3 regions of the Anoxybacillus sp. FSL W8-0382 genome follow, and region 1 is predicted to be linked to each of the others. Evidence: riboswitches for the same ligand, from Rfam matches in the RefSeq annotation. Region 1 holds a riboswitch; each other region holds the start of a gene.
What was found. A riboswitch is a leader RNA that binds a small molecule or an ion and turns the genes downstream of it on or off. The one in region 1 is predicted to bind S-adenosylmethionine.
Positions count from the first base shown of each region.

Region 2: linked by a shared signal. The riboswitch ahead of NSS60_RS11015 (methionine biosynthesis PLP-dependent protein) and the one ahead of metK (methionine adenosyltransferase) in region 1 are both predicted to bind S-adenosylmethionine.
Region 3: linked by a shared signal. The riboswitch ahead of mtnK (S-methyl-5-thioribose kinase) and the one ahead of metK (methionine adenosyltransferase) in region 1 are both predicted to bind S-adenosylmethionine.

Region 1 is NZ_JBBOPX010000001.1:493,379-496,659, reverse strand. It holds gene NSS60_RS02710 (phosphatase PAP2 family protein) at 1-279, shown strand, start outside; gene metK (methionine adenosyltransferase) at 656-1,861, opposite strand; SAM riboswitch class I at 1,982-2,090, opposite strand; gene pckA (phosphoenolpyruvate carboxykinase (ATP)) at 2,265-3,281, shown strand, end outside.
Region 2 is NZ_JBBOPX010000001.1:2,095,651-2,098,931, forward strand. It holds gene metC (cystathionine beta-lyase) at 1-527, opposite strand, end outside; gene NSS60_RS11015 (methionine biosynthesis PLP-dependent protein) at 532-1,635, opposite strand; SAM riboswitch class I at 1,698-1,805, opposite strand; partial or broken gene NSS60_RS11020 (extradiol ring-cleavage dioxygenase) at 2,658-2,870, shown strand; gene iscB (RNA-guided endonuclease IscB) at 3,107-3,281, shown strand, end outside.
Region 3 is NZ_JBBOPX010000001.1:2,014,322-2,017,602, forward strand. It holds gene NSS60_RS10605 (pyridoxal phosphate-dependent aminotransferase) at 1-135, opposite strand, end outside; gene NSS60_RS10610 (carbon-nitrogen family hydrolase) at 232-1,026, shown strand; SAM riboswitch class I at 1,114-1,213, shown strand; gene mtnK (S-methyl-5-thioribose kinase) at 1,286-2,455, shown strand; gene mtnA (S-methyl-5-thioribose-1-phosphate isomerase) at 2,463-3,281, shown strand, end outside.

The sequences.
Region 1 (3,281 bases):
CGACCGTATATTTCACTGCATAAAACGAAAGTAACAAAAAACCCATTAACTGACCATTCATTTCCATCAGGACATACGACTGCAATATTTTCTGTCATCGTTCCGTTTTTACTATACGCTCCAGCGCTTGCTGTTTGTCTTTTACCTATTGCTGTTAGCGTTGCCGTGTCGCGCATTTACTTAGGGCTTCATCCTATTTCGCGCAGGAGACTCCCACTTCAACGAACAAAGGGAGTAAGTGGGAGAGGAATGCGCGTTCCCCCTTTCTTTTGTGTATGATATAATAGAGGCGTGGAGAAAACCGTTTAATAAAGGCACTCCAGTAACTGCTACTCGATGTATGGAGTTGGTTACAGGAAACGTTGTAACCGTAAAACATCGAGCGTGGGTTCGTCTGTTGTGTGTGGAAGCCAAGTACTGCCAACAGACATGCCGAGAGAATCGGTAACGATGCAGGCATGACCTGCGTCGTTGGGTAGTCGTCAACCTGCCCCTGATGCAACCCCAAGTCAAGGAAGGAGGACAGAGTCCGTTTGCACTTCTGGGGAGTTGCAAGCCCTCACTTCAAGCGTTAGCTAAGTGGGGGTAGTTGACTTTCTGTTCTTACTTAAAAAATAGGAAAGGAGAGCTACATCTTGTAACTCTCCTCTTTTCCTTACTTCGCTAACTGTAACGCTTGTTGTTTTAACGCTTCCGCTTTATCTGTACGCTCCCAAGGAAGATCAATGTCCGTACGGCCGAAGTGACCATAAGCTGCTGTTTGTTTATAAATCGGGCGACGGAGATCGAGCATTTTAATAATGCCTGCTGGGCGAAGGTCGAAGTTGTTGCGCACCACTTCAATTAATACATCCTCAGATACTTTGCCTGTGCCGAACGTGTCGATTGAGATCGATACAGGTTGCGCCACACCGATCGCATATGCTAATTGCACTTCACATTTATCCGCAAGACCTGCTGCGACAATGTTTTTCGCTACGTAACGAGCCGCATATGCTGCCGAGCGATCTACTTTCGTTGGGTCTTTTCCTGAGAAAGCCCCACCGCCGTGACGAGCATAACCACCGTAAGTGTCAACGATAATTTTGCGTCCTGTTAACCCTGCGTCACCTTGTGGACCACCGATGACGAAACGACCTGTTGGGTTAATGAAATATTTTGTGTTTTCATCGATCAACTCCGCTGGAACGACAGGTTGAATGACATGTTCTTTAATATTGCGCACAATTTGATCTTGCGTAATTTCTGGATGATGTTGTGTGGAAACAACGATCGTATCAATGCGTACAGGTTTGCCGTTTTCATCATACTCCACTGTCACTTGCGTTTTTCCGTCCGGGCGTAAGTATGGTAAAATGTCTTCTTTACGCACTTCTGCTAAACGGCGCGCAAGTTTATGGGCAAGTGAAATTGGAAGCGGCATAAGCTCTTTCGTTTCGTTGCACGCGAAACCAAACATTAATCCTTGGTCTCCTGCACCGATCGCTTCGATTTCTTCATCTGTCATTTGCCCTTCACGAGCTTCTAACGCTTTGTCAACACCCATCGCGATGTCTGGTGATTGTTCATCAATTGACGTTAATACGGCGCACGTATCGGCATCAAAACCGTATTTTGCACGTGTATAGCCAATCTCGCGAATCGTTTCACGAACAATTTTTGGAATATCTACATATGTAGACGTTGTAATTTCTCCGCTCACTAAAACAAGTCCTGTTGTTACACTCGTTTCGCATGCAACACGCGCATTTGGATCATTCGCTAAAATCGCATCTAAAATCGCATCGGAAATTTGGTCACAAATTTTATCCGGATGCCCTTCCGTTACAGATTCAGATGTAAACAGACGACGTTTAGGCATTCAAACATTCCTCCTCAGTATAATGACAAATGATACGGTACTCATCCCTCTTATTATGGTCTATCGTGAAAAAAACCTTTCCCTCAGAGGAAAGGTTCTTGCATTTGTCTGCGCCTTTCACTCTTATCGTTCAAGGGCGTCCCCTTGCCACAGGTTAGCACCTTTTCACGTATGTGACGGTTGCTGGGTTTCATCGGGCCTGTCCCCCTCCACCAACTCGGGATAAGAGTATCCGTTCATCTCAGCATCATATCACATCTATCATAAGCGAGTCAACGTTTTTTCTCCCTTTATGATGTCTAAAATAAATTCAAGAAAAATACATGAATTAGTATGGACTATTTATCAAAATGTGTTATACTTTTTACATAAAGATAAATCAAACAAAGGTAGGTTTTGTCCAATGAATTCCATTGAACTGACAAACAAATTATCAACGCTCTTACAAAGGGATGGGGTTTTTCATAACTTATCTGTACCACGACTAGTAGAAAAAGTACTAACTCGGAAAGAAGGCATCCTAACTTCATCAGGAGCGATTTGTGCAACAACCGGAAAATATACAGGCCGTTCTCCAAAAGATAAATATATTGTAGAAGAACCATCTGTTAAACATAAAATTGATTGGGGAACTGTCAACCAACCAATTTCTGAAGAAGTATTTGATAAACTTTACAACAAAGTGACCGATTATTTAATGACAAAAGAAGAACTATTTGTATTTAATGGCTTTGCAGGCGCCGATCCTGCTTATCGCTTACCGATTCAAGTTATCAATGAATTTGCTTGGCATAACTTATTTGCCCATCAATTGTTCATTCGTCCAACAGCGGAAGAATTACAAACACATGAACCACAATTTACAGTCATTTCTGCACCAACATTTAAGGCAAATCCATCTGTTGACGGCACGCGTTCAGAAACGTTTATTATTATCTCATTTGAACGTCGTACCGTGCTTATTGGTGGAACAGAATATGCTGGTGAAATGAAAAAATCCGTTTTCTCTGTCATGAACTTTTTATTGCCAGAACAAGGAATCTTCCCGATGCACTGTTCAGCAAACGTCGGTCAAGAAGGTGATGTCGCGCTCTTTTTCGGTTTATCTGGTACAGGAAAAACAACGCTTTCTGCTGATCCAAACCGTCGCCTAATTGGCGATGACGAGCACGGTTGGTCAAACAACGGTGTTTTTAATATTGAAGGTGGATGTTATGCCAAATGCATTAACTTATCACGTGAAAAAGAGCCGCAAATTTTCGATGCGATTCGCTTCGGCTCCGTATTAGAAAACGTCATGATGGATCCAGATACGCGCATACCAAATTACGACGATGCAACGTTAACTGAAAATACGCGTGCGGCGTACCCGCTTGAAGCGATGGATAATATTGTTCAACCAAGCATTGCAGGTCATCCG
Region 2 (3,281 bases), 1.6 Mb from region 1:
GGGGTCGCAAACGTATTATCTAAAAACGTCAAACAACCGTGCGCTTTCGCAAGCTTCACAACCCCACGAATATCCGTAATTTTCAAAAGCGGATTCGATGGCGTTTCCATATAAATGACTTTCGTGTTCGGGCGAATGTGACGCGCTACCGCATCTAAATCAGTCATATCGACAAACGTATGTTCGATGCCAAATCGGCTCAATACGTCCGTGATGATGCGATACGTTCCACCATACACATCATCGGTAATTAATACGTGATCTCCTTTTGACAACAATAAAAATGCTGTTGAAATGGCAGCCATGCCCGATGCGAACGCAAAACCGCTGACGCCCCCCTCCAGTTCCGCAATCGTTTCCTCAAGCGCCTCGCGTGTCGGGTTGCCAGAACGGCTATAATCGTACTTGCCAAACGTATCAAAATCAAACTGATGAAACGTCGATGCATGATGAATCGGGACGCTAACTGCCCCTGTTTGCGCATCAATTCGCCATTTATTATGAACAAGTTGCGTTTGTAAATCCATCCTTTTACACCTCTTTCATGCGTTGAAACGCTTGAGTTAAATCGGCAATTAAATCGTCCGCATGTTCAATGCCGACCGAAAAACGTAACAAACGATTACACACCCCGTTTGCGATGCGAATATCCTCTGGAATATCCATATGCGTTTGCGTTGCGGGATACGTAATAAAACTTTCGACACCGCCTAAACTTTCCGCAAACGTAATCAGTTTTAAACTTTGTAAAAAGGTATTCACCCATTTTTCATCGCGCACGCGAAACGACAACATGCCGCCTCTCCCCGGATACAATACGTCCGTCACATCTTCATGTTCGACTAAAAATTTATATATCGCCTTTGCGTTTTGTTCGTGCTGGCGCATGCGCAGCGCAAGCGTCTTCATGCCGCGAATTAACAGCCATGAATCAAACGGTGATAACACCGCCCCGATCGCGTTATGATACATCGCGAGTTGCTCGCACAGCTCTTTTCCTTTGGCGACAATGAGCCCGGCTAGCACATCGTTATGTCCGCCTAAATATTTTGTCGCGCTATGAATGACGATATCAGCTCCTTTCGTTAATGGCTTTTGTAACACAGGGGTATAAAACGTATTATCGACGATAAGAAGAAGCCCATATTGCTTCGCGAACGTTGCCACCGCTTCAATATCCGCCTCTTGCATAAGTGGATTTGTCGGCGTTTCTAAAAAAATCGCTTTCGTTTTTTCAGTCACATGCGCCTTTACCGCATCGAGATCGCGAAAATCGACGTATGTAAACGACAAACCGTATTTCTTCCACCCTTTTTCAAATAGCCGATACGTTCCGCCATATAAGTCGGCGGAAACGAGAAAATGGTCGCCGCTTTCAAACAGAGCAAACACCGTTTGAATCGCTGCCATACCTGAGCTACACGCAAACCCTTGATCCCCTTCTTCTAACTGCGCAATCGCCTCCTCGACAATACGTCTCGTCGGGTTGCCGGTTCGAATGTAATCGTACCCTGTCGACTGTCCGATCCCTTCATGCCGATACGCTGTTGAAAAATAGACAGGCGGATTGACCGTCCCTGTCACCGTCTCGCTTCGATTGCCAATTTGCGCTAATATCGTTTCCACATGACTCATTCGCTCTCTTCCTTTCTAAAAAAATAAAAGCCTTCAAAGAAGAAGGCTTTTACAGTCGCTTCTTCTTATCTTCCGAATTGAACGCCAATTCGCTGGATTTAGCACCTGACCGCTTTCGGCTGGTTGCTGAAGGTTCATCGGGCCAGTCCCTCCCCTTCTCTTGATAAGAACGTAAAACGGTATTGAATTTTCTGATTTTTAACTAATGTACATCATTTACAACAAAATTGCAACTGTTTTCTTCACTAAAAGTTGTGCTTGATTTTTTCGCAACATGCCCCCCTCGCGCTTGTAAGGAAAAATCAGTGAGTCAATGATTTTTGCAAATCCTTGTCTAGGAGAGCATATCGCTTGTCAAGCACATGTTGTGATGATGAACCCCTTTTTTATATAAAAAACAACAAATAAGTCTTATCTGATATAACGGAACGCATACCTCCTTATATAGGAATATGACAAACCTTATTTTTTACAATAATGTGAATTATATAGAATTTTTGACTATAAATCATGTAAAATATATCTTAAATTATAATTATTACAGAAGAAACAGAAAACGAAAAAGAGATTGTCGTTCAGTTCGATTTGTCTAATCAAGAAAAACACGAGATGAGTATCGTCAATGAATTTGGGAAAGAAATAACCTTTATCGTTGAGCCCTTTATTTTATCGGAAAGCATGAATTATGACAAAGTAACTAATTACTAAGGACGGAGAGCAATGGGATACTTTTCACTTGTAGCCATTATTATTTTTGCATTTTCACTATTTTTTCTTTTGAAATGTGCTTACCAGCTAAAAAAAAATAGCGATATACAAATTAAACAAAACGAACACATTATCCAATTACTAATAGAACAAAATCATAAAAAGAGATAATGTAATAATACATGTTCTCACCTCTTTTTCATGATTAATCACATTCATCGTCATGTTATGCACAACTGCCCGACCATGCGCCTCGGATGCAAAAATCGACAAATCAGAAATATATATGGTACATTAAAAAAAGGAGTGAGATAATGAAAGCACCTGCTTTATTTCTTGCGCATGGATCACCGATGTTAGCGATTGAAGATAGCTCATATGCATCGTTTTTAACAACGCTCGGAAAACAGATGCATCCAAAAGCTATCGTCGTCTTCACTGCACATTGGACGACGCGTCAACCGACCGTTTCGTCGATTGACGGAACGTATGAGATGATTTATGACTTTTCCGGCTTCCCACGTCAACAACCCAATGACTAAGGTCATGGGCTTGTAAGCCCCATGTTGACCAGACCAAGGCTTGAAACAGAGCCTACGTTATAGATGTCATGACACGTTCGGGTGCTTCTCCAGCCCGTTCCTCTGTCGTGCAAGGTTAAACAAGCGTGGTGGGTAGCGCTAGTGTCTTGCACATAACAAGCATCTATAACATGGTCGAGGAGAATATGACCTGCTTTATGCAGAGGAAAGGGGAGAACCCTATGGTTTTTGTGTTAGACACAAACAAACGTCCGCTTGCTCCTTGTCACGAAGCAGTTGCAAGAAAGCTGTTGAAACAAGGGAAGGCGGCGATTTACAGGCGATTTCCATTTACCATCATCTTGAAAAAATCAGTAGACGAATCAGAAATTAAAGCAACATATCGGCTAAAAATCG
Region 3 (3,281 bases), 1.5 Mb from region 1:
CTGATCTGGATTTCCTTGTCCGAGATTAATGACATCATGCCCTTTGGCAATGACTGCGTTCACTTTTTGCACGAGCGAAGCAAAAAATTGCTTCGGAAGTTGCTGTAACAAGTTCGATTGCGGAAATGTTTTCATTTTTCACACCTACTTCACAAAAAGGTTGAAATTCTAGTCAAGAATCATATATCGTAAAAATCAAAATGTAAAGAAAATTTTTTTGAGGTGAATGAGATGAATATCGCTTGCGTGCAAATGGACATTGCGTTTGGAGCACCGGAAAAAAATAAACAAACAGTCGTGCGCTACATGGAACAAATCGCGAAAGAAGCCGATGTCGTCGTTTTACCTGAACTATGGACGACAGGTTACGATTTAACGAGGCTTACTCATATTGCCGATGAAAACGGCGAACAAACGAAGGCGTTTCTTTCCGAACTTGCCCGCACGTATCGTGTGCATATCGTCGGTGGATCGGTCGCGAAAAAAGTGGCGGACAACATAACGAATACGATGTATATCGTCCATCGAAACGGCGATGTCGTTTGTGAATATAGTAAACTTCATTTGTTCAAATTGATGGATGAACATAAACATTTGCAAGCTGGGGAAACGACGGGTATATTTTCGCTTGACGGTGTGACGGGCGCAGGCGTCATTTGTTATGACATTCGCTTTCCAGAATGGATTCGCGCGCATACGCTAAACGGTGCGGAAGTGTTATTTGTCGTTGCGGAATGGCCCCTTTCGCGCCTTCATCATTGGCGCACGTTATTAATGGCGCGAGCGATCGAAAATCAATGTTACGTCGTCGCGTGCAACCGCGCAGGAAAAGACCCGAACAACACGTTTGCTGGGCATTCGATGATTATCGATCCGTGGGGAAATATTCTTGCAGAAGGAAGCGAACAAGAAACAGTCATCAAGGCAACGATCGACATAAGCGAAGTACAACGCGTACGCGCCCGCATCCCGATTTTTGCCGATCGTCGTCCAGACGTGTATAAAATTTTTGAAAAAAAAGATTGACAAACAAGCGAGAAGCGATGTATGATTCAAATCAAGCGAATTCACGAAACGTTTTCACTATTCAAAACATTCAAATAATGATAAACACTCTTATCAAGAGCAGGTGGAGGGACGAGCCCGATGAAACCCGGCAACCGGCGATGACGCACGGTGCTAATTCTTGCAGCAGTAGGCTGAGAGATAAGAGGTGCGAAGCAAACTTCAAACCTCTTTCGTTCAGCGAAAGAGGTTTTTTATTTATGCTAAGGGAGGAATTACTATGTACGAACCGTTAACAGAGCAAAAGGCGGTCGCGCTCGCGATTCGTTTAGGGCTATTCCAAGAAGATGCGCTTCTTTCATGCCAAGAAATTGGCGATGGCAACTTAAACCTCGTCTTTCGCATCGTCAACGAGCGCACAAACGACAGCATCATCATAAAACAAGCATTGCCGTACGCGAAAGTCGTCGGCGAAAGCTGGCCGCTTACATTAAAGCGCGCGACAATCGAAAGCCAAGCGTTGCGCACGTTCGCAAGCTACGTCCCTCAGTATGTACCAAAAGTGTATTATTCCGATGAGACTTTAGCGATTACGGTGATGGAAGATTTATCCCATTTACAAATTGCACGTCGCGGGCTGATCGAAGGAAAAACATTTCCGAAGCTTTCTGAACATATCGGCGAGTTTGTCGCGAAAACGGCGTTTTATACGTCTGATTTTGGCATGAATCAACAACAAAAAAAGAAGCTCGCCCAACAATTTACAAACCCTGAACTTTGTAAAATTACGGAAGATCTCGTCTTTACCGACCCGTTTTTTGACCACGACACGAACAGCTTTGAAACGGAGCTTCGTGCTGATGTCGAGCAGCTTTGGCAAGATGATGAACTCAAGCGCGAAGCAGCGAAATTAAAACGGCTCTTTTTAACAAAAGCAGACGTGTTGCTTCATGGCGACTTACATACCGGAAGCATATTCGCAAGCGACGATGACACGAAAGTAATTGATCCAGAATTTGCATTTTACGGTCCGATCGGCTTTGATTTAGGGCAATTTTTTGCCAATTTACTATTAAACGCCCTCTCTCGCCATGAAAGCGAACGCGAGCCGCTCTTTACGCATATTGAAAAAACGTGGGACGTGTTTGTTCGTACATTTACAACATGTTGGCAAGAAAGCAACGAACCGTATGCGCGCGTTTCTTTCGTGCTCGACGACATCGTAAGCGACGCGCTCGTCGAAGCGATCGGATTTGCGGGTTGCGAAGTCATTCGCCGCACGATCGGCTTAGCGCATGTGGCGGACCTCGATGAATTGCCGCTTGAACGGCGGCTAGAAGCAAAACGGCACGCTCTTCGCCTCGGACGCGAACTCATCGTGCAACGTGAACATTTGCCGATTCATGCTATCAAACGTCTCGTACAACAAACCGCACATGTCAACAGCTAGGAGGAAAATGATGAAATCTGTACAATGGCATGATACGCATATTACGATTTTAAACCAACAAGCGTTGCCTCATAAGACTGAATATTTAGACTTAAAAAACATAAAAGACGTATGGGACGCGATCGTCGCGTTAAAAGTGCGCGGGGCGCCGGCGATCGGCATGACTGCTGCCTTCGGGTTAGCGCTTGCGGCAAAATCATATGAAACAAACGACTTAGCACAGTTTCACGCCAATTTAAAGCGCGACCGCGACTATTTAGCGAGCTCGCGCCCGACTGCCGTCAATTTATTTTGGGCGCTTGACCGGCTTATGAAAAGCGTCGCCAACGCCACCTCGGTCAATGAAGCGAAAACGACGCTCATTCATGAAGCGATTTGCATTCAAGTTGAAGATGAAGACGTATGCCGACGCATCGGCGAACATGCCCTTTCTTTGTTCCAAGACGGCGACCGCATCATGACAATTTGCAATGCGGGGGCGATTGCTACCGCCCGATACGGCACGGCGCTCGCACCGTTTCATTTAGCGAAAGAAAAAGGAATGACGCTTCATGCGTACGCTTGCGAAACGCGCCCTGTGCTGCAAGGTGCGCGACTTACCGCTTGGGAACTTTCGCAAGCTGGCGTCGATGTGACGCTCATTACAGACAATATGGCAGCGCAAACGATGAAAGCCAAACATATTTCCGCAGTCATCGTCGGCGCCGATCGCATTGCCGCCAACGGCGATACAGCGAACAAAATCGGCACGCTCGGCTTAGCGATTTTAGCGAACGCGTTCAACATTCCGTTTTACGTCGCCGCTCCGCTATCGACGATCGACTTA